DNA from 2 places in the Microbacterium sp. NPDC080220 genome. Region 1 is predicted to be linked to the other one. Evidence: predicted binding sites of a transcription regulator. Region 1 holds the regulator's gene; the other holds the start of a gene.
What was found. Region 1 encodes LexA, which represses DNA repair genes until DNA is damaged. Its sites were predicted from a motif close to TCGAACANNTGTTCGA; they were not measured.
Positions count from the first base shown of each region.

Region 2: the regulator LexA is predicted to act here: its motif matches at 7,035-7,050, upstream of AB0P29_RS09245 (DUF222 domain-containing protein).

Region 1 is NZ_JBFBOP010000009.1:20,396-34,819, reverse strand. Features, by position in the region: gene AB0P29_RS13290 (methylenetetrahydrofolate reductase) at 8-964, shown strand; gene metE (5-methyltetrahydropteroyltriglutamate--homocysteine S-methyltransferase) at 961-3,285, shown strand; gene lexA (transcriptional repressor LexA) at 3,343-4,008, opposite strand; gene AB0P29_RS13275 (LysM peptidoglycan-binding domain-containing protein) at 4,286-4,678, shown strand; gene AB0P29_RS13270 (histidinol-phosphate transaminase) at 4,706-5,779, shown strand; gene hisB (imidazoleglycerol-phosphate dehydratase HisB) at 5,834-6,445, shown strand; gene hisH (imidazole glycerol phosphate synthase subunit HisH) at 6,442-7,086, shown strand; gene priA (bifunctional 1-(5-phosphoribosyl)-5-((5-phosphoribosylamino)methylideneamino)imidazole-4-carboxamide isomerase/phosphoribosylanthranilate isomerase PriA) at 7,140-7,886, shown strand; gene AB0P29_RS13250 (SseB family protein) at 7,870-8,646, shown strand; gene AB0P29_RS13245 (DUF1844 domain-containing protein) at 8,650-9,048, opposite strand; gene infC (translation initiation factor IF-3) at 9,259-9,921, shown strand; gene rpmI (50S ribosomal protein L35) at 9,969-10,163, shown strand; gene rplT (50S ribosomal protein L20) at 10,196-10,576, shown strand; gene AB0P29_RS13225 (RNA methyltransferase) at 10,673-11,470, shown strand; gene AB0P29_RS13220 (amino acid ABC transporter ATP-binding protein) at 11,635-12,354, shown strand; gene AB0P29_RS13215 (glutamate ABC transporter substrate-binding protein) at 12,415-13,332, shown strand; gene AB0P29_RS13210 (amino acid ABC transporter permease) at 13,400-14,047, shown strand; gene AB0P29_RS13205 (amino acid ABC transporter permease) at 14,044-14,424, shown strand, end outside.
Region 2 is NZ_JBFBOP010000005.1:29,599-44,022, forward strand. Features, by position in the region: gene AB0P29_RS09220 (hypothetical protein) at 157-300, shown strand; gene AB0P29_RS09225 (hypothetical protein) at 318-2,135, opposite strand; gene AB0P29_RS09230 (acyltransferase) at 2,190-3,341, opposite strand; gene AB0P29_RS09235 (CsbD family protein) at 3,531-3,701, opposite strand; gene AB0P29_RS09240 (glutamate--cysteine ligase) at 3,885-5,348, shown strand; gene AB0P29_RS09245 (DUF222 domain-containing protein) at 5,584-7,005, opposite strand; gene AB0P29_RS09250 (hypothetical protein) at 7,245-7,697, shown strand; gene AB0P29_RS09255 (hypothetical protein) at 7,717-7,869, shown strand; gene AB0P29_RS09260 (PD-(D/E)XK nuclease family protein) at 7,891-9,276, shown strand; gene glmM (phosphoglucosamine mutase) at 9,509-10,852, opposite strand; gene rpsI (30S ribosomal protein S9) at 10,860-11,345, opposite strand; gene rplM (50S ribosomal protein L13) at 11,375-11,821, opposite strand; gene AB0P29_RS09280 (hypothetical protein) at 12,633-12,854, opposite strand; gene AB0P29_RS09285 (hypothetical protein) at 12,910-13,167, opposite strand; gene AB0P29_RS09290 (glycosyltransferase) at 13,789-14,424, opposite strand, start outside.

The DNA.
Region 1 (14,424 bases):
CACCGCCATGTCGATCATCCAGCCCCCGTCGGTCACGACGGTGCCGGTCTCGTTCGAGGTCTACCCGCCGCGCAGCGACGCGTCCTACGCCGCCCTCTACGAGACGATCGACCGGCTCGCCGCCGTCGACCCCGCCTTCATCTCCGTCACCTACGGCGCCGGCGGCTCCGGCGGCGGTCGCTCCCTCGAGGTGCTCACGCACATCCTGCGCGAGACGCGCGTCGAGCCGTTGGCGCACCTGACCTGCATCGGCAGCTCGTACGCCGAGGCGACGGCCCTCATCCGCGAGTTCCTCGACGCCGGCATACGCTCCTTCCTGGCGCTGCGGGGGGATCCGCCGGCGGGAGCCGGAGAGGATGCGGCGGCGCTCGGCGACCTCGAGAGTGCGGCCCAGCTGGTGCAGCTCATCGACCGCGTGCAGGCCGAGACGTCCCCGTACACCGAGGAGCCCATCCCCGGCGTCCCGGGCGCCGCCCGCGTCGAGCGGCGGCCGAGCGTCGACATCGCCGTCGCCGCCTTCCCCAACGGCCACCCGCGCTCGCGGTACCCCGCCGAGCACATCGACGCCCTCCTCGCGAAGCAGGCCGCGGGGGCGACCCTCGCGATCACCCAGTTGTTCTTCCACGCCGACGACTACCTTGCCTTCGTCGCCCGCGCCCGCAGTGCCGGGGTCGAGATCCCGATCCTGCCGGGCATCATGCCGATCACCTCGCCCTCCCGACTGCGCCGCGTCATCGAGCTGACGGGCGAGCAGGTCCCCGGCACCCTCGCCGTCGACCTCGACGTCGAGCCCACCGCCGACGGTCGCCGCGAGATCGGTGTCCGATACGCCGCCGATCTCTGCCGGGCCGTCCTCGCGGGCGGTGCCCCCGGCATCCATCTCTACGCCTTCAACAATCACGACACCGTCCTCGCCACCCTGCGCGAGGCGGGCATCATCCCCGCGACAGAGGAGACCTCATGACCGCCTTTCCCGCCGGAACGATCCTCGGCTACCCCCGCATCGGCCGTCGCCGCGAACTCAAGCGCGCCGTCGAGGCCCACTGGAGCGGCGCGCTCGACGAGGCGGGACTCGAGTCCGTCGCCGCCGACCTGCGCCGGACCACCCGCGCCCGCCTCGCCGAGCTCGGGCTGGGTCGCGGTGACTCGTCGATCCCCGAGACGTTCTCCTTCTACGACCAGGTCCTCGACGTCGCCGCGGCCGTCGGCGCCCTTCCCGAGCGGTTCGCGCACCTGCGTGCGGAGGACGGGTCGGTGCCGCTGTCGGCCCTGTTCGCCGCCGCCCGCGGCGTGGGCGAGGCCGCGCCGCTGGAGATGACGAAGTGGTTCGACACGAACTACCACTACCTCGTGCCCGAGATCGGCCCCGAGACGCGGTTCGCCCTCTCGAGCGATCGGTTCACGCGGCAGGTGGCGGAGGCCGTCGCGGACGGATACGTCACCCGTCCGGTGCTCGTCGGCCCGGTCACCTTCCTCGCCCTCGCGAAAGGGACGGATGCCGCGGCCCCCGGCACGCGCCCGCTGGACCGGCTCGACGACCTGCTGCCCGTGTACGTCGAGCTGCTCGCCGCTCTCCGCGACGCAGGGGCGCAATGGGTGCAGATCGACGAGCCGGCCCTCGTGAGCCAGTCGCTCGGGTACTCGGACGACGAGCTCGCGACCGCCGCCGCCCGCTCACTCGACGTCCTCACCGCCTCCGGCGACCGTCCCGAGATCCTGGTCGCCGCCGGATACGGCGCGCTCTCCGAGCCCGCCTGGCGCGCGATCGCCGCCTCCGCCGCCGAGGGCCTCGCGATCGACCTCACCCGCGGCGGCGTGCCGTCGCCCGTCGCGGGACTCGACGACAAGGTGATCGTCGCGGGCGTCGTCGACGGCCGGAACGTCTGGCGGGGCGACCTCGCCGGCGCGGCGGACGTGCTCGACGCGGTCGGCGGCCTCGGCGCCGCGGCCGTCGCGGTCGGCACCTCGACGTCGCTGCAGCACGTGCCGCACGACCTCGCCGACGAGCCCGACCTCGATCCCCGCCTCGTGTCCTGGCTCGCCTTCGCCGATCAGAAGGTCTCCCAGGTGACGACCCTGGCACGCGGGCTCGCCGACGGTCGCGACGCGATCGCCGGGGAGTTGGATGCCGCGACGGCCGCCCTCGCCGACCGCCGCTCGGCGCCCGGGGTCCAGGACGGCGCCGTCCGCGCCCGTGCCGGCGGGCTCACCCCGGCAGCCCGATCCCGCACCCCGTTCGAGGTGCGTGCCGCCGCACAGGACGCGGTGCTGGGTCTGCCGGCGCTCCCGACGACCACGATCGGATCCTTCCCGCAGACCGCCGAGATCCGCCGGGCGCGCGCCCGCGCGACGCGCGGCGAGATCGACGAGGCGACCTACGAAGGGTTCCTCCGCGACGAGATCGCGCGCGTCATCGCTCTGCAGGAGGACATCGGGCTCGACGTCCTCGTGCACGGCGAGCCCGAGCGCAACGACATGGTGCAGTACTTCGCCGAGAACCTCGACGGGTTCGCCGTCACCCGCAACGGGTGGGTGCAGTCCTACGGCTCCCGCGCGACGCGCCCGTCGATCCTGTGGGGGGACGTCTCGCGCCCCGCACCCATCACGGTGCCGTGGGCGGCCTACGCGCAGTCGCTGTCCGCCGCGCCCGTCAAGGGCATGCTGACCGGACCCGTCACGATCCTCGCCTGGTCCTTCGTCCGCGACGACCAGCCGCTCGGCGAGACGGCCGACCAGGTCGCCCTCGCGCTCCGCGACGAGATCGCCGACCTCGAGCGGGCGGGCATCGCGATCGTGCAGGTCGACGAGCCGGCGCTCCGGGAGCTCCTGCCGCTGCGGACCGCCGATCAGCCGGCGTACCTCGACTGGTCGGTCGGGTCCTTCCGGCTCGCCACCGCGGGCGCCGCCGACGAGACCCAGATCCACACGCACCTCTGCTACTCCGAGTTCGGGGTCGTGATCGACGCGATCGCGGCGCTCGATGCCGACGTCACGTCGATCGAGGCCGCTCGCAGTCGGGGTGAGGTCATCCCGGAGGTGGCGGCATCCGGATTCGCCCACGGCATCGGACCGGGCGTCTACGACATCCACTCGCCGCGCGTGCCGTCCGTCGACGAGGTGTCGTCGCTGCTCGAGCGCGCCGTCGCGGAGCTCGACGTCCGTCGCCTGTGGGTGAACCCGGACTGCGGTCTGAAGACGCGCGGGTACGACGAGACGGTCGCCTCCCTCCGCCACATCGTCGCGGCGGCTCGCGCGGTCCGCGCCGAGGTGGGCGCCGGGGTCTGACGCCGCAACGAAGAGAGGGGATGCCGCCCGGCATCCCCTCTCTTCGTGTGCGCGCCGTCACACGGCGCGCAGGACCGCGACGACCTTGCCCAGGACGACCGCGTCGTCGCCGAGGATCGGCTCGAAGGCCGAGTTGCGGGGGAGCAGCCACGTGTGACCGTCGCGCTGGCGGAAGGTCTTCACCGTCGCCTCGCCGTCGAGTATGGCGGCGACGATCTCGCCGTTGTCGGCGGTGGCCTGCGAGCGGACGACGACCCAGTCGCCGTCGCAGATCGCGGCGTCGATCATCGAGTCGCCCGACACCTTCAGCATGAACAGTTCGCCCTTGCCGACGAGCTGACGCGGGAGGGGGAAGATCTCCTCGACCTGCTGGTCGGCGGTGATGGGGACGCCGGCGGCGATCCGGCCGACCAGCGGCACCATCGCCGCGTCGCCGACGCTCGGGGCGACGTCCGCAGGGTTCTCGCCCGCCGAGCCCGGCAGATCGATGAGGACCTCCATGGCGCGCGTCTTGCCGGGGTCGCGACGGAGGTAGCCGCTCAGCTCGAGCTGATTGAGCTGATGGGTGACGCTCGAGAGCGACTTGAGGCCGACGGCGTCGCCGATCTCGCGCATGCTCGGCGGGTATCCGTGACGGGCGATGGAGCGCTGGATCACCTCGAGGATGGCGAGCTGCTTGTCGCTCAGGCTCTTGCGCCGACGCGTCTGCGGCTTGTCGCTCATGTCGTTCCTTTCGTCACCCCGGGGTCCCTCCGGGAGCACTCGCCTTCGAATGTCGGAGGTTGGTGATGGGCTCTGGTCATCGAAACCGTATCCGGTGTCGATCGGATCGTCCCGTAGCCGACCGCGTGTCGTCTTCGATCGATCTGCGGACAACCGCACCCTTGACAGTCTACGAACTTCGAAGATAGGTTCGGAAGAGAACTTCGCACCCGTCCGTCCCGGCCGACGGGCGGGGGCGAAGATCTCATCTGACCGGGGTCACCCCGAGGAGGACACCATGAACTCGATCACCGCGACCACCAGCACCGCGACCACCAGCACCGCCGCTGCGCCTGTCGTGCGCACGCGCCTCCGGATGACCACGCGGGGCCGCCGTGTCCTCGCCACGCTCGCCGCACTGCCCGTGGTCGTCGCGCTGGGCGTCGGCATCCTCTCCAGCGGGGGTGCCCTCGCGAGCGGCGACGCGGGGGCGTCCGCGGGGTCTTTCGACACCGTGACCGTGATGCCCGGCGAATCGCTGTGGAGCATCGCGCAGGACATCGCGCCCGACAGCGACCCGCGCGACGTCATCGACGAGATCGTCCGCCTCAACGCGCTGTCGTCCTCGGCGGTGGACGCCGGTCAGTCGATCGCGATCCCGGCCACCTACTCGGCGCAGGCGGGCGAGTAAGGCCGCGGCACGTCCTACGATGGCGGGGTGAGTGCCAGTCTCGACGACCTCCCCCTCCGCGACGACCTGCGCGGCAAGATCCCCTACGGCGCCCCGCAGGCGTCGCTGCCCGTGACGCTCAACGTCAACGAGAACACCCACCCGGTTCCCGAAGAGGTCGCGGACGACATCCTCGACGGCATCGCGCAGGCGCTGCGGGACATCAACCGCTACCCCGACCGTGAGTTCACGGCTCTGCGCGAGGGGTTCGCGGATTACCTGGGCCACGGTCTCGAACCGGATCAGATCTGGGCGGCCAACGGGTCGAACGAGGTCCTCCAGCACATCCTGCAGGCGTTCGGTGGGCCGGGACGCACGGCGTTCGGGTTCGCGCCGACGTACTCCATGTACCCGCTGCTCACGGGCGCGACGGGCGCCACCTACGTGAGCGGTACGCGCGGCGACGACTTCACCCTGTCCGCAGCGGATGCCGCCGAGCAGATCGAACGTGCTCAGCCGGACGTGGTCTTTCTCTGCACACCGAACAACCCCACGGGCACGCCGCTGTCGCTCGAGGTCATCGAGGCCGTCTACGAGGCCTCCCGGGGCATCGTGATCGTCGATGAGGCGTACCAGGAGTTCGCCCCGCGCGACGAGCCGTCCGCGCTCACGCTGCTTCACGACCGCGAGCGTCTCGTCGTGTCGCGCACGATGAGCAAGGCCTTCGCCTTCGCCGGGGCGCGCGTGGGCTACCTCGCCGCCGATCCCGCGCTCATCGACGCGCTCCGCCTGGTGCGCCTGCCGTATCACCTCAGCGCACTCACCCAGGCCGCGGCCACGGCAGCCCTCCGCCACGCCCCGACGATGCTCCGCATGGTCGACGACATCGTCGCGCAGCGCGACCGCATCTCGGCGACCCTGTCGGCGCTCGGGTACTCGCCGTACGAGAGCTGGTCCAATTTCGTCCTCTTCGGGGGCGTGGACGACCCGGCGGCGACCTGGCAGGGTCTCTACGACCGCGGCGTCCTCATCCGCGACGTCGGCCTGCCGCACACCCTCCGCGTCACGGCGGGCAGCGAAGAGGAGTCGACGGCGTTCCTCGAGGCGCTCGCCTCCCTCTGAGCCGACGTCCGTCACGGGCGCGGTCGGCCCGTCATGCCTCGGTAGACTCGGGGCATGAGCACCCCTGCGCCCCGCACCGCCTCCGTCCGGCGGGCGACCAGCGAGTCGACCATCGAGCTCGAGCTCGACCTCGACGGCACCGGTCGGAGCACGATCGACACGACCGTGCCGTTCTTCGACCACCTGCTCACGGCGTTCGCGAAGCACTCGCTCACAGACTTGACGGTCCGCGCGACGGGCGACACCCACATCGACGCGCACCACACCGTCGAGGACACGGCCATCGTGCTCGGCCAGGCGATCCGCCAGGCACTCGGCGACAAGTCCGGCATCTCGCGGTACGGCGATGCGCTCGTGCCGCTCGACGAGGCGCTGGCGCAGGCGGTCGTCGACATCAGCGGCCGGCCCTACCTCGTCCACTCCGGTGAGCCGGCGGGCTACGAGTTCCACCTCATCGGCGGCCACTTCACCGGCTCGCTCGTGCGCCACACCTTCGAGGCGATCGCCTTCCACGCCGGCCTGACCATGCACGTGACCCTCGTCGCCGGCCGCGACCCGCACCACATCGCCGAGGCGGAGTACAAGGCCTTCGCCCGCGCGTTCCGGCAGGCGAAGGCGCTCGATCCCCTCGTCGCCGGCATCCCGAGCACCAAGGGCGCCCTGTGACGGGTGCACCGCTCGTCGCGGTCCTCGACTACGGCTCCGGCAACGTCCACTCGGCCGTCAAGGCGCTCAGCGAAGCGGGCGCCGATGCGCGGCTGACGAAGGATCGCGGCCTGATCGCCGACGCCGCCGGACTCCTCGTCCCGGGCGTCGGGGCCTTCTCCGCCGTCATGTCGGCCTTGCGCGCGAGCCGCGGAGACGAGCTCATCGGTCGCCGTCTCGCTGGGGGGATGCCGGTCCTCGGCATCTGCGTCGGGATGCAGGTGATGTTCGAGCTGGGCGTCGAACGCGGTGTCGACACCGAGGGGCTGGGGGAGTGGCCGGGCGCGGTCACCGAGCTGCAGGCACCGGTGCTGCCCCACATGGGCTGGAACACCGTCCGCGCCGGCGAGGGGTCGACCCTCTTCGCCGGACTCGAGGACGAACGCTTCTACTTCGTGCACTCCTACGGCGCGCAGGACTGGACCCTCGACGTCATCAAGCCGTTCCGCGAGCCGGTGCTCACCTGGTGCGATTACGGGGCGCCGTTCCTCGCCGCCGTCGAGAACGGCCCGCTGTCGGCGACGCAGTTCCACCCCGAGAAGTCGGGCGCGGCCGGCATCCGTCTGCTGTCGAACTGGATCGGGTCGCTTCCCGCGTCCTAGTAACGTGTCCCTCTGTGCGCGCGCCCGGTGCGCACATCGTCCCACCCGGAGCCATGAACGAATTCGCATCCACGCCCGAACTGATCCTGCTGCCCGCTGTGGACGTCGCCGACGGCAAGGCCGTCCGACTGACGCAGGGTGAGGCCGGCACCGAGACGAGCTATGGCGACCCCGTCGACGCAGCCCAGGAGTGGGCGCGCCAGGGGGCCGAGTGGATCCACCTCGTCGACCTCGACGCCGCGTTCGGTCGCGGGTCGAACGCGGCCCTGCTGCGCAAGGTCATCAAGTCGCTCCGCGGGGTGAAGGTCGAGCTCTCGGGCGGCATCCGCGACGACGAATCGCTCGACGCGGCGCTCGACTCCGGCGCCACGCGCATCAATCTCGGCACCGCCGCGCTCGAGAACCCGGAGTGGGCGGCCGACGTCATCCGCCGCTACGGCGAGGCGATCGCCGTCGGTCTCGACGTCCGGGGCACCACGCTCGCGGCGCGCGGATGGACCCGCGACGGCGGTGACCTGTGGCAGGTGCTGGATCGCCTCGAGGATGCCGGGTGCAGCCGCTACGTCCTCACCGACGTGACGAAGGACGGCACGCTGCAGGGCCCGAACATCGAGCTGCTGCGCGAGGTCGCCGTCCGCACCGACAAGCCCGTCGTCGCCTCCGGTGGCATCTCGAGCCTCGACGACATCGCGGCGCTGCGCGAACTCGTCCCCCTCGGCGTCGAGGGCGCCATCGTCGGCAAGGCCCTGTACGCCGGCGCGTTCACGCTGGCCGAGGCGCTGGATGTCGCCGGACACTGACCCGCGCGCGCACTCGGCGGATTCCGCCGGCGTGCCCTGGGAGGGGCGGAGCTTCCAGCCCAACCCTCACAGCGGCGACGACGGCAGCGCCGACCCCGCGCTGCTGGCCGCGCTCACCGCGTTCCACGCGGGGGAGGGGGATGCCGCGGCGGTCGTCGACGCGTATCGCACGGCACGCCTGCTGATCCCCCTCGTCGCCGAGAAGGGCGAAGAGGGTGCCGGCCCGACGGGCCTCACCGTCGACAAGACGCAGGAGCTCTCGATCGTCACTGTCGCCGCGCCCGACGGGCGCCGCGTCCTGCCGGTGTTCTCCTCCGTGCAGGCGATGTCGCGGTGGGATGCCGCGGCCCGTCCGGTCCCCGCCGACGGCGTCCGCACGGCGCTGTCGGCCGCCGCGGACGACACCGACCTCATCGTGATCGACCCCGGCAGTGAGACCGAGTTCGTCCTGCGTCGTCCGGCGGTCTGGGCGATCGGTCAGGGGCAGAGCTGGGAGCCGCCGCACACCTCGCCCGAGGTGTTCGCCGGCCTGCAGGAGTCGATCGGCACCGAGCTCGGTGTGCTCGACCTGTCCGTCGCGACGGGCGACCCGCACTCGCGGCTGCGCGGGCCGGAGCTGATCGTCAGTCTCCACCTCGTGGACGGCCTGGATCAGGCGGCGCTCGACGCGATCCTGCAGCGTCTGGCTTCGCGATGGGCGGCGGATGACCGCGTCGCGGTCCTGGTGGACTCGCTGACGGTCAAACTCGTGCGCGCCTGATCGTCAGGTGACGGGGCCGGTCCACTTCTCGCCGGGCCCCTTGCCGATCGGGTCGGGGATGCTGGATGCCTCGCGGAAGGCGAGCTGCAGTGTGCGCAGCCCGTCGCGGAGGGATCGGGCGTGCATGTCGCTCACCTCGGGGGCGGCGGCGGTGATGAGGCCGGCGAGGGCGTTGATGAGCTTGCGCGCCTCGTCGAGGTCCTTCTGGGTGTCGGGGTCGTCGGCGAGGCCGAGCTTCACGGCCGCGGCGCTCATGAGGTGCACCGAGGTGGTCGTGATCACCTCGACGGCGGGGACGTCCGCGATGTCCCGCGTGGCGGACTGTGCGACCCGCTCCTGCTCGTCCCAGCGCGAGAGGCGCTCGGGGTCGTGGTCGCTGTGGTCGGCCGGAATAGTGCTCACGTGCTGCTCTCTGCTAGACTTCTGCGGGCACCGGAGTGTTCTGCTCCGAGTCGAAAGAGGATCACATCCCACCCGCGCTTGCCGCTCCAGGCTACCGGGTCCCGCACTCCGCCTCGTTCCGCGAGGTTGTCCAGGGTGCAGAACACAGAACGCCGATGCGTGCATCGTGCGGGGTGGACGTGACGATCTTCCGCCCGGCGACACATTTCCGTGTCACCGGAGGCCGTCCACCGCACGAAAGAGGAGTTCCGCATCAGCGATCCCCGCACCAATGACCGCATCCGCGTCCCCGAGGTCCGCCTCGTCGGACCCGCGGGTGAGCAGGTCGGCGTCGTCCGCATCGAGGTGGCCATGCGCCTGGCCCAGGAGGCCGACCTCGATCTCGTCGAGGTAGCCCCGAACTCGAAGCCCCCCGTGGTCAAGATCATGGATTACGGCAAGTTCAAGTACGAGGCTGCGCAGAAGGCCAAGGAAGCGCGGCGCAATCAGGCGAACACCGTCCTCAAGGAGGTCCGGTTCCGTCTGAAGATCGAGGCGCACGACTACATCACCAAGCTCAAGCGCGCGGAGGGCTTCCTCCAGGCCGGCGACAAGGTGAAGGCGATGATCCTGTTCCGCGGTCGCGAGCAGTCGCGTCCCGAGCAGGGTGTGCGTCTGCTCCGCAAGTTCGCGGAGGACGTCGCCGAGTTCGGCACCGTGGAGTCCAACCCCACGATCGACGGCCGCAACATGGTGATGGTGGTGGCTCCCCACAAGAACAAGTCCGAGGTCAAGACCGAGCAGAACGCGGCCCGCGCCGCGACGAAGCAGGCCGCCCGCGAGGCGCGCACCGGTCAGGCCGACGAGACCCCCGCCTCCGCTCCGGCGGAGTAAGCGGCCCCAGACCCCCGCCCGGCGGGAACCACAACGAAGGAAGAGATATGCCCAAGCAGAAGACCCACTCGGGCGCCAAGAAGCGCTTCAAGGTCACCGGCAGCGGAAAGATCAAGAAGCAGCAGGCGAACCTCCGTCACAACTTCGAGGGCAAGCCCACGAAGCGCACCCGCCGCCTGTCCGCCGACAAGATCCTGGCTCCCGGCGACGCCAAGGTCGCCAAGAAGCTCCTCGGCCTCTGAGCGCCGACGCAACACCCTAGGAAGTAGAAGAAATGGCTAGAGTCAAGCGGGCTGTCAACGCCCACAAGAAGCGTCGCGTCATCCTCGAGCGCGCCTCCGGTTACCGCGGACAGCGTTCGCGTCTGTACCGCAAGGCGAAGGAGCAGGTCACCCACTCGCTCGTCTACGCGTACCGCGACCGTCGCAAGCGCAAGGGCGACTTCCGTCGCCTCTGGATCCAGCGCATCAACGCCGCTGCCCGCCAGAACGGCATCACGTACAACCGCTTCATCCAGGGCCTCGGCCTCGCGGGTGTCCAGGTCGACCGCCGCATGCTCGCCGAGCTCGCGGTCAACGAGCCGGCCGTCTTCGCGTCGCTCGTCGCCACGGCCAAGGCTGCGCTGCCGGCCGACGTCAACGCGCCCAAGGCCTGAACGCCTCAGCATCCGTGAGAAGGCGTCCTCTTCGGAGGGCGCCTTTTCGCGTTCCCGGATGCCGGTGCTCGCCGCGCGCCGCCCTACACTGAGAGCGTGCTCGAGAACCCACGTTCACCGCGCGTCCGCGCGGTCGCGAAGCTGACGAAGCGCACGGCGCGGCAGGAGACCGGCCTCTACCTCCTCGAGGGCCCGCAGGCCGCCCGGGAGGCTCTGCTCTGGCGGCCGGACACCCTGCTCGAGCTGTATGCGACCCCGACGGCATGGGACAAGCATCAGGACATCCGCGATGCGGCATCCGATGCCGGTGTCGAGGTGGCCTTCGCGAGCGAGCAGGTCATCGACGCCATGGCCGACACGGTGACGCCCCAGGGCATCGTGGCCGTCGCTCGCCAGGTCCCGACCTCGGTGCGCGACGTCTTCGGCGGCGAGCCCCGCCTCATCGTGATCTGCGAGGAGGTGCGCGACCCGGGCAACCTCGGGACGATCATCCGAGCAGCGGATGCCGTCGGTGCCGACGCGGTCATCCTCACCGGGCGCACGGTGGACCCCTTCAACCCGAAGGTCGTCCGCGCGACGACCGGTTCGCTCTTCCACCTGCCCGTTGCGGTGGGGGTGGACCTCGCGGATGCGACGGGGCGGGCGCGCTCCGCGGGTCTGCGCATCGTCGCGGCCGACGTCGGGGGAGAGGACTTCGTCGATCACCGGGCGACCCTGGCGGAACCGACCGCGTGGGTCTTCGGGAACGAGGCGCGCGGACTCGCCGAGGAGGCCCTCCAGCTCGTGGACCTGTCGCTCCGGCTGCCCATCTACGGCCGCGCCGAGTCGCTGAATCTCGCGACGGCGGCGAGCGTCTGCCTCTACGAATCGGCTTTCGCGCAGCGCGCGACCTGAAGCGACCATTCTCGAGGGTTGATTACGGAACTGTAAACCCCGTGGCATCCGCTCGTTCACCGGGGCGGGCGTTGCCTAGGGTGAGTTCCATGACCACTCCTGCTGCCGATCCCGCGCCGCGCACGTCGAACATCGACGTTCGTCGAGGCGAGCCGCTCGTCGTCATGTCCGACGTGCAGAAGCACTACGGCGACTTCCAGGCGCTCACCGACATCAACCTGTCGGTGAACCGCGGCGAGGTCGTCGTCGTGGTCGGCCCGTCGGGGTCCGGCAAGTCGACCCTCTGCCGCACCATCAACCGTCTCGAGACGATCACCAGCGGCCGCATCACGATCGACGGCGCCGATCTCCCCGCGGAGGGCAAGGCGCTCGCCGCGCTCCGTGCCGACGTCGGCATGGTCTTCCAGTCCTTCAACCTGTTCTCGCACCTGACCATCCTCGACAACGTGACGCTCGGGCCGATCAAGGTGAAGGGCATGAAAAAGGCGGATGCCGAGAAGCTCGCCCGTGAGCTGCTCGACCGCGTGGGTGTCGGCCATCAGGCGGACAAGCTGCCCGCGCAGCTCTCCGGCGGCCAGCAGCAGCGCGTGGCGATCGCCCGTGCGCTCGCGATGAAGCCGAAGGTGATGCTCTTCGACGAGCCGACGTCCGCGCTCGACCCCGAGATGATCAACGAGGTCCTCGACGTCATGGTCGGCCTCGCGCAGGACGGGATGACGATGATCGTCGTCACCCACGAGATGGGCTTCGCCCGCAAGGCGGCTGACCGCGTGGTCTTCATGGCGGACGGCCAGATCGTCGAGGAGGCCGCACCGCAGGAGTTCTTCACGAACCCGAAGAGCGACCGCGCGAAGGACTTCCTCTCGAAGCTCATCACCCACTGAGACGTCCGCGCCCTGCACCGGCGCGACGAACGAAGCACGACACGAAACCAGGAGGATCACATGCGTAAGACTCGACTCGCCGGCACGTTCGCCGGCATCGCGATCGCGGCACTCGCGCTCGCCGGCTGCAACAGCGGCAGCCCCACCGCTCCCGGCGCCGAGGGCGGCACCGGCGGCGAAGGCGCCGAGGGCAGCGAGGCCCTCTGGGAGGTCGCCAGCGACGTGTCGCTCGACGGCAGCCCCACCTTCGACGCCATGACGGCACGGGACGGCGTGATCGTCGGCGTCAAGGAGGACCAGCCTGGTCTCGGATTCCTCGACGCCACGACGAACGAGCGCTCGGGCTTCGACGTCGACATCGCGCGTTGGATCGCGGCATCCCTCGGGTACGACGAGGACCAGATCGAGTACAAGGCGATCGCGTCCGCGAACCGCGAGCAGTCGATCGTGAACGGCGATGTCGACTACTACGTCGGTACCTACTCGATCACCGACTCCCGCAAGGAGCAGATCGATTTCGCCGGCCCGTACTTCACCACGGGTCAGGGTCTCCTGGTCGCCGCGGACAGCGACATCGCGAGCGAGGACGACCTCAGCGCCGACACGACGGTGTGCTCCGCGACCGGTTCGACGCCGATCCAGAACATCAAGGACAACTACCCCGACGTGCCGACCGAGGAGTTCGACCTCTACTCGGCATGTGTCGATGCGCTGATCAACGGCACCGTCGACGCCGTCACGACCGACCAGGCGATCCTCATCGGCTACGCGGCGCTGTACCCGAACGACGTCAAGGTCGTGGGGGAGCCCTTCAGCGAGGAGAACTACGGCGTGGGTCTGCGCAAGGGTGACGACGCCCTTCGTGCGCACATCAACGACCTCTTCACCGAGGGCGGCGACACCTGGCAGGCGATCTTCGACAAGAACCTCGGCGAGTCCGGGATCACCGTCGAGCAGCCCGCTGTCGACGCGTACTGAATCACGCTGACACCATGATCCGGGGCGGGGGCGCGAGCCCCCGCCCCGCACCAGCCAAGGAGACGAAGTGGGCGTCATCACCGACAACCTCGATCTGTGGAGCGAGGCGCTGCGCAACACGCTGCTGCTCTTCCTCGCGGGCGGCGCGATCGCGCTCGTCCTCGGGACGCTCGTCGGGGCGATGCGTGTCTCGCCGATCCCCGTCGCGCGGGCGTTCGGAACGTTGTACGTCAACATCATCCGCAACACCCCCCTGACGCTCGTCTTCTTCTTCTTCGCTTTCGGTTATCCCGCTCTGCGCCTGCCGAATCCGGGGTTCACGGTGCTGGCCATCTGGGCCCTCGGCGTCTACACCGCGACCTATGTGGCCGAGGTGATCCGGGCAGGTATCAACACCGTTCCGGTCGGTCAAGCCGAGGCCGCCCGTGCCATCGGTCTCACCTTCACGCAGGTGATGACTCTCGTCGTCATGCCGCAGGCTTTCCGATCGGTCGTGCCGCCGATGATGAGCGTCTTCATCGCGCTGCTCAAGAACACCACGGTCGCCGCAGGCTTCAGCGTTGCGGAGCTGGGCGTCATCCGCGCGAACCTCAGCGAACGGGGCGAGAACGCCCTCGCCGTCCTCCTCTGGGTCGCGGTGGTCTTCGTGGTCCTCGTCCTGCTGCTCAGCTGGCTGCAGCGCTATCTCGAGAACAAGTGGAGGATCGCGCGATGACTTCCGTCCTGTACGACGTCCCGGGCCCCCGGGCAATTCTCCGCAACCGCATCCTCGGCGTCGTCACCGTGGTCGCCGTGCTCGGCGTACTCGGCTTCATCGGCTACCGCTTCGCGGTGACCGGTCAGTTCGCGCCGGACCGCTGGTACGTCTTCTCGTTCAGTGCCGTCTGGATGAACATCCTGCGCGCGCTGGGCAACACGCTCGCGGCGTTCGGTCTCGCCGCCGTCGGCGCCATCATCCTGGGTCTCGTCCTGGCGGTGGGGCGACTGTCCGATCATGCCGTCATCCGGGTCCCCGTCGCCACGATCACCGAGCTGTTCCGCGCGATCCCGGTCCTGATCTTCATGTCGCTGATGTACTACGGTCTGCCGACG
Region 2 (14,424 bases), on a different contig from region 1:
GCCGACCCCCGACCGCAGGATGCCGCGTGTCGCCCGGCATCCATTGCATCCGTGAACGCGGCAATGCGGCGACACCCAGCCCCCAAGCCGCAGGGTCCCGTTAACGGCGACGAAATGCATGTGTGCGAATATGACCGCTCTGGGGGGAGGAACCTGATGTCAGCTCGCTCGTCGACCCGTCGCCGTCGCAAACGGTCTACTCCGAAGCCGCCGGGCCTGCCCCGGTGGGCGTATGCCGCGCTGGTCGTAGTCGCGCTCGGCGCGCTCGCGCTGGTCGTCGCGGCGCTGCTCGAGTACTGATCCCCGAGTACTGATCCTCAGCCGACGCGCGGCGCCCGCGGCGTCCACCACGGCCGCCGCACCGCCGGCGCGGCGGCTACGACCTCAGTGCTGAGCGGCACCGGCACCTCGAGCACGACGACGTCGTCGCGCTGGTAGATGCGCGACCCGACGCCGAGCACGTCGATGCCGCGGAGCTCGGGACCCACCGCGGGCCGGCGGTCGAGCACTCCGCGCGACCACGTGCGGACGAGCAGCGCACCGTCGACGACGTCGATCGACAGCCACACCTCCTTCGCTTCGGAGTGCTTGATCGCGTTGACGAACCCCTCGTTCACGACGGTCGCGACGCGGCGTGACAGCGCCGGGTCCTGCAGCGCGTCGACCGCCTCGGGCGAGATCTCGCTCGACACCCCGAGCACCGTCCGCCACGTCGCGACGAGCTCGAAGAGGTCCTCGTGCGCCCCCTGCAAGGTTCCCTCGAGCGCGGCCGAATCCCTCTCGGCGATGAACGCGAGGATCGAGTCGAAGGCGGCATCCGTCTCTCGCCGGAACGTCTCGATGTCGTCGGGCGTGAGCTCCCACTCGTCGGCGGCCGCGGCGAACAGCACGCACCGTCCCTGCACCCGCCCGTGCAGCACGTGCGCCGCGTTCCGCAGCGGGCGGCGAGCCGACGCGGTCTTCGCGGTCAGAGTGCGGGCGACGAGGCTCAGCACCGCTTCGAGGCGATGGGCGCTGTCGGCGGCGCGGGCGATCGCGTCGGTGCACGCGGCAAGCGCGAGCGCGACGAGCGGCAGCGAGATGAGGGGCACGAAACGGGTCGGATCGGCCGGTCCGAGGATGACCCACGCGACCGCGGTCATCGCGACGCCGGCTGCGAGCCACACGCCGACGAGGATCCGTCCGCGTCGCGCGGGGGCCTTGCCGGGGGCGAGCCACCGGATGACGGCGTCGGCCGCGAGGGTCACCGGCGCTCCGGCGAGGATCGCGGCGAGCGCCGCCCACGGTCCGTTCGACTCATACGCGTACGGCACGGCGCCGACGAGGAAGACGAAGCCGGTGAGCAGGTACGGCGCGGGGCGGAGCATCGTCAACGCAGACCGGGACGGCGGCTCGATGGCATGCTCACCGGTGCCGCCCTCGACGGCGCGCAGGTCGAGCCCGGCGCGTTCCTCGAGACGGTGGCTCGCGGTGCGCACCTCCTCGGAGTACGCGCGGACCGCGGCGAAGTCGATCGTGCCGGCGAGCATCTCGTCGCGGCGGCGACGCAGCCGCGAGACGAGCGGGGCGAGCTCGGCACGGTTCTCGGATTCGAACCGGGCGAGACGCCGGCGACCGGCGGTCAGCACCGCGATCGCCTCGGTGAGTCGCCGGCGCGAACCGCGGGTGAGCTCGATCGACCGCACGGTCATCGCGATGATCGACAGGCCGGCGAGCCAGACGAACACGTTCGACCCGATGCGTACGCCGATCCCGTCGAAGTCGGGCACCCCGTCGTACAGCCCGACGTAGATGGCTTCGTTGACGAACGGACGGATGCCGGCGGCCACCGCGACCGCGGTGAGGACGAGGATGCCACGGTGCGACGCGCGGCGCAGTCGCCGCTCGGCGAGCGCGACCGGGACGAGCAGCACCGCGAGCGCCGCCCACCCCAGGAACCCGACGGACACGACGTGGGCCATCCCGGCGCCCTCGTCGATGTGCTGGAACGGGGCGAGGACCGTGACCGCGATGAGGATGCTGATCCACAGCGCCGCGGGCGAGAAGAAGGCACCGCTGGTCACGGCATCCCACCACACGTGAGCGCCGAGACCGATGCGTCGCCGAGCGACGGGTGCGGGATCTCCCCCGGCCATATTGCGTCTTTCCCCAGCGGGCCCGGGTCGGCCCGGCGTCAGTCTAGCGAGGGGTCAGGCGCGGTGCGCGTGGACGTCGGGCGCGATGGGCGCGTGCGGCTGCGGCCGCTTCTTCGTGCGCGCACGGACGAAGTCGCCGACGCGACGCGACAGCTTGTGGCTCGGGATCTCGACGATGGTGAAGAACACCCACGACAGCGGGATCGACAGGACGGCGCTGACGAGGGCGGCGATGCGCAGGTTCTGGTCGCCGAACAGGTGCGCCATCGAGATCACGACGGGCTCGTGCACGAGGTACAGGCTGAACGAGATGAGCCCGAACCACTGCATGACGCGGCTCTCGAGGAAGCGGCGGAAGATCGGGACGACGATCGCGGCGATCACGGCGACGACGGCGCCGATGGTGGTGACCGCGTCGAACGGCTTCACGAGGAAGCGGAGCGACTCGAACGGGCGGATGAGCCACGGCGAGACGAGCAGGATGGGTGCGGCGAGGAGGAGCAGCGCCTGCGTGCCGCGGCTCGGCTTCCACGCGCGGATGGTCGGCAGCCAGGTGGCGATGACGACGCCGATGAGGAACATCGGCAGGTACACGAGCGCACGGTTGCCGAGGGATGCCGAGACGCCGATGCCGACGACGGCGGCGATCGCGAGGATCCAGTTGTACCGGGCGAACCGGACGCCGAGGAAGACGAACACGGGCAGCAGGAACGAGAACGCGATCTCCCACTGCAGCGACCAGAGCGGGCTGACGAGGTCACCGGTGCCGAAGAGCAGGGTCGCGTCGCCCCAGATCGCTTCGGGGCTGACGGGCTTGCTCGTGATGTCGAGCCAGGCGCTCTCCATGCCGCGGTCGCGCGGGATGATCAGCACCCAGCCGAGGTAGACGATGATCGCCGCCCAGACCGGCAGGTAGAGGCGCAGGAGTCGCTGCGGGTAGTAGCCGACCCATGAGAAGTCGCGGCCCTGCTTGAGCACGGGCAGCGTGAGCACGACACCGCTCAGGACGAAGAAGATGAAGACCGCGCCCGCGCCGTCCCAGAAGATGTGCAGCGGGCTGTAGGCGAGCAGCTCGGGAAGGCCGTTCTCGGCGCGGCCCTTGAGATAGGGCTCCGCGAACAGCGGGAACGTCAGCATGATGTGGTGCACGAGGACGATGAGCGCGGCGAGTCCGCGCAGACCGTCGAGCGATGTCAGCCGTTTCATGGATCTCCCGGGGCGCCCGCCGACGGCCGTGGAGGGGGGAGTTCACGCGTCGCGTCGGGGAAAACGTCGAGTGAAGTGTACGCGAACGGGTGTGGCGGGCCCCGGCATCCGTCTGTGAGTCGTCGGATGCGGGGTGGGATGCCGAACGCCCGGGTCCGTGGTGGGCCCGGGCGTTCGGTGGAGGGAGGCTTACTTGAACGCGTCCTTCACGTTCTCGCCGGCCTTCTTGAGGTTGGCCTCGGTCTGGTCCTGGTGGCCTTCGGCTTCGAGGCGCTCGTTGTCGCTCGCCTTGCCGGCGGCCTCCTTGCCCTTGCCGGTGAGGTCCTGTGCGGCGTTCTTGATCTTGTCGTCGAGTCCCATGATCTGGTCCTTCCGTCGATCTTCCCGGAAGCGGCGCGTTCCGGGACCACCCACGCTAGGCAGGCGCCGGATGCGAGCCAACCCCTGGCTATTCGCGGCGTGATGGGTTAGCGCGTCATGGTCGACGGGGCGCGGGTTGTCAACGCCCCGGCGGGCGGCGGTGTCGCGACCTATCGTGGCGGGGTGGGAGAAGAAGTCGAGAGCCAGGAGATCACGGGCGCGGACCGCACCCTTCATCGCGAGAAGATCCGTCGCAACCTCGACGTGTTCGAGCGGATGCTGCGCGAGGCGCGCTTCGACACGGATGATCCGATGACGGGGCTCGAACTCGAGTTGAACCTCGTCGACGCCGTCGGTGACCCGGCGATGCGGAACGAGCAGGTGCTGCGGGCGATCGCGGACCCGGCGTTCGTGACGGAGCTGGGGCGTTTCAACGTGGAGATCAACGTCCCGCCGGCGAAGCTGCGCGAGGGCGGGCTGACGACGTTCGAGGAGGGTCTGCGCGAGCGGCTGAACGAGGCCGAGGCGCGGTCGGAGGATCTGGGTGCGCATCTGGTGATGATCGGCATCCTTCCCACGCTGGCGGAGCGGCATCTGAGCCGGAGCACGTTGAGCGCGGATTCGCGGTACGACCTGTTGAACGAGCAGGTGCTCGATGCGCGCGGCGAGGATCTGGCGATCTCGATCGCGGGGCCGGAGCGGCTCGAGACGACAGCCGACTCGATCGTGCCGGAGGCGGCGTGCACGAGCACGCAGTTCCATGTGCAGACGTCGCCGGCGCAGTTCGCGGCGTATTGGAACGCGTCGCAGGCGATCGCGGGGGCGCAGCTGGCGGTGGCGGCGAACTCGCCGTATCTGTTGGGGCGGGAGCTGTGGCGGGAGTCCCGCATCCCGCTGTTCGAGCAGGCGACCGACACGCGCAGCGAGGAGTTGAAGGCGCAGGGGGTGCGTCCGCGGGTGTGGTTCGGGGAGCGCTGGATCACGTCGGTGTTCGACCTGTTCGAGGAGAACGTGCGCTACTTCCCGGCGCTGCTGCCGATCGTCGACGATGAGGATCCGTTGGAGGTGCTCGAGGCGGGCGGGGTGCCGTCGCTGGCGGAGCTGAAGCTGCACAACGGGACGGTGTACCGGTGGAACCGTCCGGTGTACGACGTGGCCGATGGGATGCCGCATCTGCGCGTCGAGAATCGGATCCTCGCGGCGGGGCCGACGGTGGCGGACACGGTCGCGAACGCGGCGTTCTACTTCGGGCTGGTGCGTTCGCTGGCCGAGAGCGAGCGCCCGGTGTGGTCGCGGATGCCGTTCGCGACGGCGCGCGAGAGCTTCCTCTCGGCGGCGCGCGACGGCATCGACGCGCGGCTGTCGTGGCCGGGTGTGGGCCACGTGCCGGCGACCGACTTGGTGCGCGACACGCTGCTGCCGCTCGCCGCCGAGGGCCTGGACGCGTGGGGCGCGTCGACTGCGGAGCGCGACCGGTATCTCGGGATCATCGAGGGGCGCTGCGCCGCGAAGACGAACGGTGCGGAGTGGTTCGCGAAGCGGATGCGGGCCCGCACCGGCATGGAACGCGCCGACGCCCTGCGCGCCACCCTTCTCGAGTACCGCGAGGCGATGCACACGAACGAGCCGGTCCACACCTGGTCGTAACCCGCACCGCCCCCGGCAGCCGCGCCTTGCACGTAGCCGCAGCCGCGCCCCGCACGCAACCGCAGCCGTCGCCGCAGCCGCAGCCGCCGCACGCAACCGCAGCCGTCGCCGCAGCCGCCGCACCGCAAGCCGCACCCCGCACGCCGCACGCCGCACGCCGCACGCCGCACGCCGCACGCCGCATTATCCCGCGCGTACCCGCGCCGCATCCCGGGCCCCCGCACACCGCATCTCCTCACGACGCCCGCGCCTGCACCCCGGCGGTGCGCCATCCGGTACGGTCGGGTGGCGGGTCCCACAGCCACCGCAGCGGCGATTTCGATCGGAGCGGCACGGGCTCCCGCCCGCTGCCGAGCGGAGCGTGCAGCACGAATCCGGCCTCGACCCGCTCGATCCGCCACCCGTTGTTGTGCAGGAGCAGATGATGGAACCGGCAGAGGAGCACGCCCTCGTCGGTATCGGTCTTCCCGCCTTCGGACCACGGCATGCTGTGGTGCGCTTCGCAGTAGGACGGCGGTCGTTCGCACCCGGGCCAGAGGCATCCCCCGTCGCGGGCGGCGAGCGCGACCCGCTGCGCGCGGGTGAACAGTCGCTCGTCGCGTCCGACGGCGAGGGGTGTGCCGGCGGCATCCACCTCGATGCGGATGCGGCCGCCGGTGCAGTGCGCGCGGTCGACGACCGAGCCGGGCAGGGCTGAGCCGCCGTCCTCGACGATCCCGGTCGCTCCGTGACGCCCGAGGCCGTCGCGGGGCGCCTCGGTGACGATGACGCGCACGCCGGGCTCACGCGCTCCGAACACGTCTTTCGCGGTGGCGAGCGCGCCCGCGCGCAGGACGTCGACGAGCACGTCGTACGAGAGCTGTTCGTTCGATCGCGCGTCGTCGACAAGCGCGGCGGCCTCGGCACGTTCGGCGTCGGTCATGAACCTGGGCCCGCCGCGGCGGGGGCGGAGGGCGGCGTCGAGGACGCTCCGCATCCACGGCCCCATCTCGTCGTCGAAGACCATCGATCCTCGGGAGAACCCGTCGCCGTCGGTCCAGAGCCGGAACGACCTGCGCTCGAAGCGCCGCGCGAACCGCTCTTCGGCTCCGGCGGGGTCGAGCATGTCGCGCAGTGTGCGCGCCTGCGCGGTGAGCTGTTCCACCGACCACTGGTTGGCCTCGTCCGCGAGCCGTTCGGCTGCCCTGGTCCACGCCGCTGCAAGACCGAGCGTCGGCGGATCACCGAGCCCCGTCAGGATCGCCCCGTACTGCGCCGACGACAGCGCCCCGTCGTAGAGGAGCCGATCGAGCGCGCCGTGCCACCCGGCATCCCCCGTGCCCATCAGCGCCTCCCCCACTCGCACGGCGCGCGTCGCCTCGGCGCGTGTGATGCCGATGGTCGCCTGGATCATCTCGACCGGCGTGCGATGCCCGGTCTCGGCGCTGAGCCCACCGCTTCCCCGCTCGCGGCTCGATCGCTGCGCCGCGACACCGGCGAGCACCGCCTGCAGCACACCGATCTCACGGGCCACCCGCCCCGCGCGGGCGATGAGCGTCCTCACCGTGTCGTCATCGAGACGACCGACGGATGCCGCCAGGTCAGACGCGTCGACGTCGAGCGCATCGAGGGCGGTGAGGCCCTCGACACTCTCTCGCAGCGTCGTCGCGAATGGCATATCTGTACGATGCCACACACCTCCGACATTCGTACATGTGTTCGTCAAGCTGTGGATAACCGACCGGCCCACCGTCGTGCAGGGGTGTTCGGAATCGTCCGGGTTCCGCATTCCCACCCGTCCCCGCCCCCGCCGGACCCTAACGTCGCCCCGACGGCGGGTGTTCGCCCCGCCTGCCGCTCCGCGCGCGTCCGCCTCCCGACACGTCTGCGCACCAGCGACGACCGAGGAGAACTCGCATGACGGACGAAGACAGCATCCGCCTCCGCGACCGGCGGTGGATGTGGCTCACCGCGCGTATCGCCCTGTGGGGCCTGATCGTCGCCCTCAGCGCGGCCCTGATCGGGACGATGGCGGTGTCGATCGTCGCCGCGTTCCAGGCCGCGAATGCTCCCGGCGACGGCCACTGGGGCGCGCGCACGGGACCGGTCGGCGACACGTTCGGCGGGCTCCTCGGCCCGTTCCTCAACGCCCTCGTGCTCGGCGTCACGGTGGTGTTGGCCGTCGCCTGGCAGCCGCGGCGGGATCGACGGCAGAAGGCCGAGTCCCTGGTGGCGTGGCTCGCGCGGTCGGATGCCGACGACCAGGGTGTCGTCATCACGAACGGCGCGGGCGCGATCGCCCATGACGTCGGCGTGAGGTGGTACCGGCGTGGGTGCACTGCGTCGCCCGGCCGGCGAGTGGCTGAGTGATTCCGCGTTCGAGGAATGGATGGCGGCGGTCGCCGCCATGGTGGCGGTCGCCGCGAAGGGCGTCGAGAAGACCCTGTCCGAGCGCGGGGTGACGCCCCCGGCGACCTCGTCACCGCCCTCGCCGACGGCCGACACCGACAACCGCATCGCCGCGCACGACGCTGTGCGCTGAACCCTCACCGAAAGGCTTCTGATGACCGACCCCGACCCCCGCGCCGATGACCTCGCCGATGCCCTGCTCGCACTGCTCGACGAGCCGGCGATCGAGCGGCGCGCCCTGCCGCCGGCGAACTTCTGGAGCATCGTCCACTACGGCGAGCAGAGTTACGAGAACCGGTACAACCGGGTGGTGCGTTGGCTGCTCGACCCGACCGAGAACCACGGGTTGGATGCCGCGGTGGTCAACGCGCTGATCGCCGCCGTGTGGGCGGGGCCGGGCGAGCAGCCCGTGGTCGGCGTCCGCCGGGTGCGGACGGGCATCGAGACGCCGGTCCCCCGCGCCTCGGACGCCGCACTCGCGGGGCGCATCGACATCACGGTCGTCGATCATGTGAACCGGGTCGTGATCGCGATCGAGAGCAAACTCGCCTCGAGCGCGCACGATGAGCAGCTGTGCCGATACCGCGAGTGGATCACGTCGGCGTATGCCGGGTGGCAGCACGTGTTCGTGTTCCTGACCGAGGTCGCCGAGCAACCCGACGACGAGGGGTGGACCGCGTTGACGTACGGCGATTTCGTCGACGTGATCGCGGCGGCACGGGAGACGCGCAAGGTGGCGCCGCGGGTCGACGCCGTGATCGACGACTTCGTGGCCGACGTCGACCGACGCGGTGCGGGACCTGCGGACGAGCGCATCGCGGGACTCTTCTTCACGGATGCCGCTCAGCCGAAGCCCGTGCAGGTGCGGTTCGCCGATCTGCTGCTCGGTGTCGCCGACGAGATCGAACCAGCGGATGCCGAGAGGCGAGCGCCGCATGCGCGGCTCGCCGCGTACGTGGCGGGGCTGAGGAGCTCGGCGCCGGCACCGGCGGCATCCGATGTCTTCGGCAGGTTGACGACACGGTTCGAGGAACGGTCACGCTCGTCCTCGGAGCTGGTGCGGACGCTGTCCTACGTGCTGGATCACGCGCCGCGCATACTCGCGCAGGACCATGCGAAGGCGCCGGGCGTGGCGGAGTTCTTTTCCGCCTACGCGGAGTACCTCACAGGGAGGGCGCTGCGGAGCGCCCGCGACGGTGTGTCCAGGGTGCGCCCGGAGCAGAGCCTCGGCGGCTATCTGCGCACGGTGCGCGTGAACCAGAGCGGCAAGGGTGTCACGTTCAACGAGCGGGTCGAGGGCGTGGCGCGGTTCCGGGTGTCCGGCAACGACCTCGCCGTCTTCCCGTGGTGGGTGGGGCACATCGGCGATGAGACGCGCAACATCCCGCGCTCGGCCTGCGGGATCGTCGGTGCGCGGGTGCAGACGCGCCCTCTCGCCGAATGGACGCCGGAGGAGTTGCACGCCGCGGTGCTGGCCGCGCTCCGGGACATCGCCGCGCACGGCGACGGTCGATGCGGTTGCGGCGAGGCGATCCGCTGACGGGGCCGTAGGCGGTGGCGATCAGGCCGAGCAGCGTGAGGCCGAAGATGATCGGCACGGTCGCGTGAAAGCGGCAGAGCGCGAGCAGTCCGAGGGCGAGGACGCCGATGTAGCAGAGGAACTCCCAGAACAGCGTCCAGAGCGATCCGTTCCAGTACCCCGGATGCGGCACGTTCAGGGGCGTGCCGGCGGGGATGCCGCGCGCCCCCTGATCTCGGCGGGCACAGCACCCTCAGCCCCGCACGACCTCCGCAAGCTGCTCCGCGACCCGCTGCGCGTCCGCCTCCGACGCGGCCTCCACCATCACCCGCACCAGCGGCTCGGTGCCGGACGGCCTCAGCAGCACCCGCCCCGAATCACCAAGCTCCGCCTCGACCTCCGCAACGGCCGACAGCACATCAGCATCCGTCGCGCGCGACCGCTCGACGCCCTTGACGTTGATGAGCACCTGCGGGAACACGGTCATGACCTTCGCGAGCTCCGACAGCGGCTTGCGCTGACGGGCGACCTCTGCGGCGAGGTGCAGGCCGGTGAGTAGCCCGTCGCCGGTGGTGGCGTAGTCGCTCATGATGACGTGGCCGCTCTGCTCGCCGCCGAGCGAGAAGCCGCCTTCGTTCATGCGCTCGAGGACGTAACGGTCGCCGACGGCGGTCGTTTCGAGGTGGATGCCGTGGGCCGCCATCGCGCGGTGGAGTCCGAGGTTGCTCATCACCGTCGCGACGAGGGTGTCGTCGCGTAGCAGGCCGCGCTCCTTCATCGAGACGGCGAGGATCGCCATGATCTGGTCGCCGTCGATGATGCGGCCGTCGGCGTCGACGGCGAGGCAGCGGTCGGCGTCGCCGTCGTGGGCGATGCCGAGGTCGGCGCCGGTGCGCAGGACTTCGGCGGTGAGCACGTCGAGGTGCGTCGAGCCGACGCCTTCGTTGATGTTGAGGCCGTCGGGGTCGGCGCCGATGACGGTAACCTTGGCGCCGGCATCCCGGAACGTCTCGGGTGAGACCCCGGATGCGGCACCGTTGGCGCAGTCGAGGACGACGTGCAGGCCGCGCAGGCTGGTGCGCAGGGATGCGAGCAGGTGCACGACGTAGCGGTCTTCGGCGTCGGCGAACCGGCTGATGCGGCCGACGGCTCCCCCGGTGGGGGCGAGCTTGGGGCCGGCCATGGCTTCTTCGATGCGCTGCTCGACCACGTCGGGGAGCTTGACGCCGCCACGGGCGAAGATCTTGATGCCGTTGTCGGGCGCCGGGTTGTGCGAGGCCGAGATCATGACGCCGAAGTCGGCGTCGATGTCGCCGACGAGGAACGCGGCGGCCGGGGTCGGCAGGACGCCGGCATCGAGCACGTCGACGCCGGAGGATGCGAGTCCTGCGGCGACGGCTGCGCTGAGGAAGTGACCCGAGACCCGCGGGTCGCGTGCGACGACGGCGGTGAGGCGGCGTCCGCTGCGGCGGCGGGCTTCGGCGATACGGCCCTGGCCCAGGACGACCGCGGTCGCCTGGGCCAGGGTGAGCGCGAGATCGGCGGTGAGGGGGCCGTTTGCGAGGCCCCGCACACCGTCCGTCCCGAACAGTGCCATCGAAGGATTAACGCTTCGAGTACTGGGGAGCCTTGCGCGCCTTCTTGAGACCAGCCTTCTTGCGCTCCTTGACGCGAGCGTCACGCGACAGGAAGCCGGCCTTCTTGAGGGTCGGGCGGTTGTTCTCGGCGTCGATCTCGTTGAGGGCACGCGCGATGCCCAGGCGCAGCGCACCGGCCTGGCCCGAGGGGCCACCACCCGAGATGCGGGCGATCACGTCGTAGCCACCGGCGAGGCCGAGGACCGTGAACGGGTCGTTGATGAGCTGCTGGTGCAGCTTGTTGGGGAAGTAGTCCTCGATGGTGCGGCCGTTCACCGTGATGGTGCCCGAGCCGGGAACCAGGCGCACGCGGGCGATGGCCTGCTTGCGGCGGCCCACAGCGGCGCCGGGGACGGAAAGGACGGGGCGAGCCGGGGCGGCCTCAGCGGCAGCCGGCGTCTCGGTCGAGTAGTTCTCGGGAGTCTGGTCGAGGGAGTCAGCGATCTTCGCCATCAGATAATCCTTGTTCTTCTCTGCGGCGCTTACTGGGCGACCTGGTCGAAGGTGTACGTGGTGGGCTGCTGGGCCGCGTGCGGGTGCTCGGCACCGGCGTAGACCTTGAGCTTGGACAGCTGCTGGCGACCCAGGCTGTTCTTGGGGAGCATGCCGCGGACGGCCTTCTCAACGGCGCGCACCGGGTTCTTCTCGAGGAGCTCGGCGTAGGTGACCGACTTGAGGCCGCCCGGGTAGCCCGAGTGGCGGTAGGCCTTCTTCTGCTCGAGCTTCTGGCCGGTGAGGGCCACCTTGTCGGCGTTGATGATGATCACGAAGTCGCCGGTGTCGACGTGGTTCGCGAAGGTGGGCTTGTGCTTGCCGCGCAGGAGCGTGGCAGCGTGCGAGGCGAGGCGGCCGAGGACGACGTCGGATGCGTCGATGACCACCCACTCACGGGTGATCTCACCAGCCTTGGGGGTGTACGTGCGCGTCACAGTAGTGCTGCTTTCATTGATTCGAACGGAGGAGTTCGTGAATCCCACTCCGGGGTGGTTCGCTCGGGATGCCGGTCGAACACGCCAGTGGAGGGCTCACGTTCGTGGTGTCGGGCCAGCTGAGCCGAGCACCAAAGGTTCAGTCTACGTCATTTCGGACGTGCCGGCGAATGCGCAGGGGTGACACGTGGAACGGAGCGAGCGGACGAGTCAGCCAAACCGCGAAACCGGCCGGAGCCGGATGACTCGCCTGCCGGGCAACGCTCCGGCGTGGGCAGCGGTCGCGGGGAGGACGAGCGCGTGGCTAAGTCGGGGCCGGAGGCCGAGATCGCCATGACGCACTCGATGAGGCCCTGGGGTGGGTCATGAGCCAATGCGGAGGTTGTCGCGATTTCCCTCTGCTCGCGGCTCCGCGGGTTGGAAGGTGGCAGTCGCGGACTCGGTCCGGGCGCGCGCGGACCCGGAGCTGAGCGAGAGTGAGCTGCCCGCCTGGCTGCGGCGGCCTTCGCCGAGAGGTTGAGGCTCCAGTGCCGATGCGAAGAGGCTCACCGACCGCGCGGAGCTCGCGCCACGCGAAGGCGAGGGCAGCTCGATGCCGTTGGACGCCCCAATAGTGTCGGCGTGTCGAGGAGCTTCTGCGGATGGGGTTGATGGAAAGTTGAAGCCGCCGATATCGATCGAATGACGCCCTAGTTCCTCATCTGCTCCATGGTCTGCCAAATCTCGACGTGGCGGTCGATGTAGGGGGCGGAGCTATTGGATGCGGTATGCGTCAATGCGTCGAGCGGGCAGTGTGCGCCCCGCTCGGAGTTCAGGGACTCATCGTGACGAACAGCTCTTCAGGCCCGGTGCGGGATCCCGAGGGCGACACGTTGATCGTTGCCATAGATCGCGGCGGTGTCGATGTGGCCGAAGCGATCTCGAGTTCCTGACTCACGAAGCCCTCGGCGCCGGCCGGGTCAAACTTGAAGACGCCGAGCCCGAACCGGGGATGCTGTTGCTGTCGTGGAGAGCGAGAGAAGCAGGCAGTCATGTTCCGATTCCATCGTCGCGACTCGGTTCACGGGCCGCTGGCTCCCGCCCCGCCATCAACCAACACGAACGCGGTCGATCGCACCCTGGTCGTATGTGAGCGCGATCTGGCGGTCGTTTTCGGCCCCGAACGCGTTGCTGTGCAGAAGTCCGCTCGCTTGTGTCCCCGCGAGAAGCGCAAACATCCTCGGCCGCCGCAAGACCTGGGCGACTCGAATATCTTCCGCCGCCGCTACGTAGTTGAGCCACACATCGTCCGCGCGGGGCGCGCAATCGCGAAACGAATCTCCTCGAGACACGAGGGCGTCGATCATACGGGGTGGGTAGATGACTCCCGACACGCCTGTCAGAAAATTGCGATGAGAGGGTGCCGGGGACCAACTGGGGCGCCACGACAGGTATGGCGCAATCTCGCGGCCATTGAGCGCTATACGGTGCGCGCGCCAACAAGCAATATGGCGCGGGTCACGATCCGAAGCACGCACTAACCGCGCCAACCATCCCCGCGGATAGAGGACGTCATCATCTGCTGTGACGAGCCGAAGGTCCGCGGCCGCTGCTTCGCCGAGCGCGGGAAAATACTTCGTATGCGGCCCGAAGTTCGTCGTCAGCCGCACCTCAAGCCCGCGTTGAACCTGGCGCTTCAATGCAATAGGCAGACTCTTGAATCGCTCTGGATCGTCCAGCCACAAAATGATTCGGCGCGGCCGGACCACACCGCGCGCTATTGACTCCACCGCAAGGTGAACACTCGCCAAGCGCGCCCCGTGCGTTGTCAGGCTAACGATGACAGGTGCGTCGCCAGTCACGGGCTCGCGAGCAACTTCGGCCCTGTGCTGAAGCGCCCAGGCCTTTGCCGGGCTGGCCACATCGTTCGTGATCGCCTCCGCCCGGCGCCACGCACGTTCTCTGATGCTCTGGAGTCTCATCATCGGTCAGCCCTTTCGCGCCGCGTTGCGGCGCCAGTAGAGAAGGTAAAGACGCCATGACGACGGCACGGCCTTCGCAAGCACAAATGTCCGGGCTAGTATCCCCACCCGGTCGAACGGCAACTTCGCCCCCACCAGCCACCACCAAACGGAGCGCCACGAGGCAGCGGTTGATGCGCGGCGGAACTCATTGCGAAAATCGCCTTCGTTCTCACCGCGAGCAAGCGCTCGCATCCGAGGCATTTCAACTCGCGAGAACAGGAAATAGTCGCTGGCCCAGTCGAACGTGGGAGACCACCATGGTGCAGATCTGGCGAGCTCCACACACTCCGCGTACTGGCCGGCGTTCCGCAAGAAGTAGTTCGGACTTCGAGTCAAGGACGTCGCCCGATCTCGATATCGGTAGATGACCTCCTCGAACTGCACCACAGAGCAGTCCTCTTGAAGGATACGAAAGAGCGTGAGGATGTCCTCCGAGTGTCGCTCAGAACTCACGAGGTGCGCCTGTAACACGGATGCGGGGAACACTTTCGTCCACAACACACCCGGCACCCGCCTGCACAGCAGACGGAGCGCATATTCCGCGCCGGAGATGGAACTGCCGAATCGTGTGGACGCAACAGTTGCCAGGCTCCGGTCCGC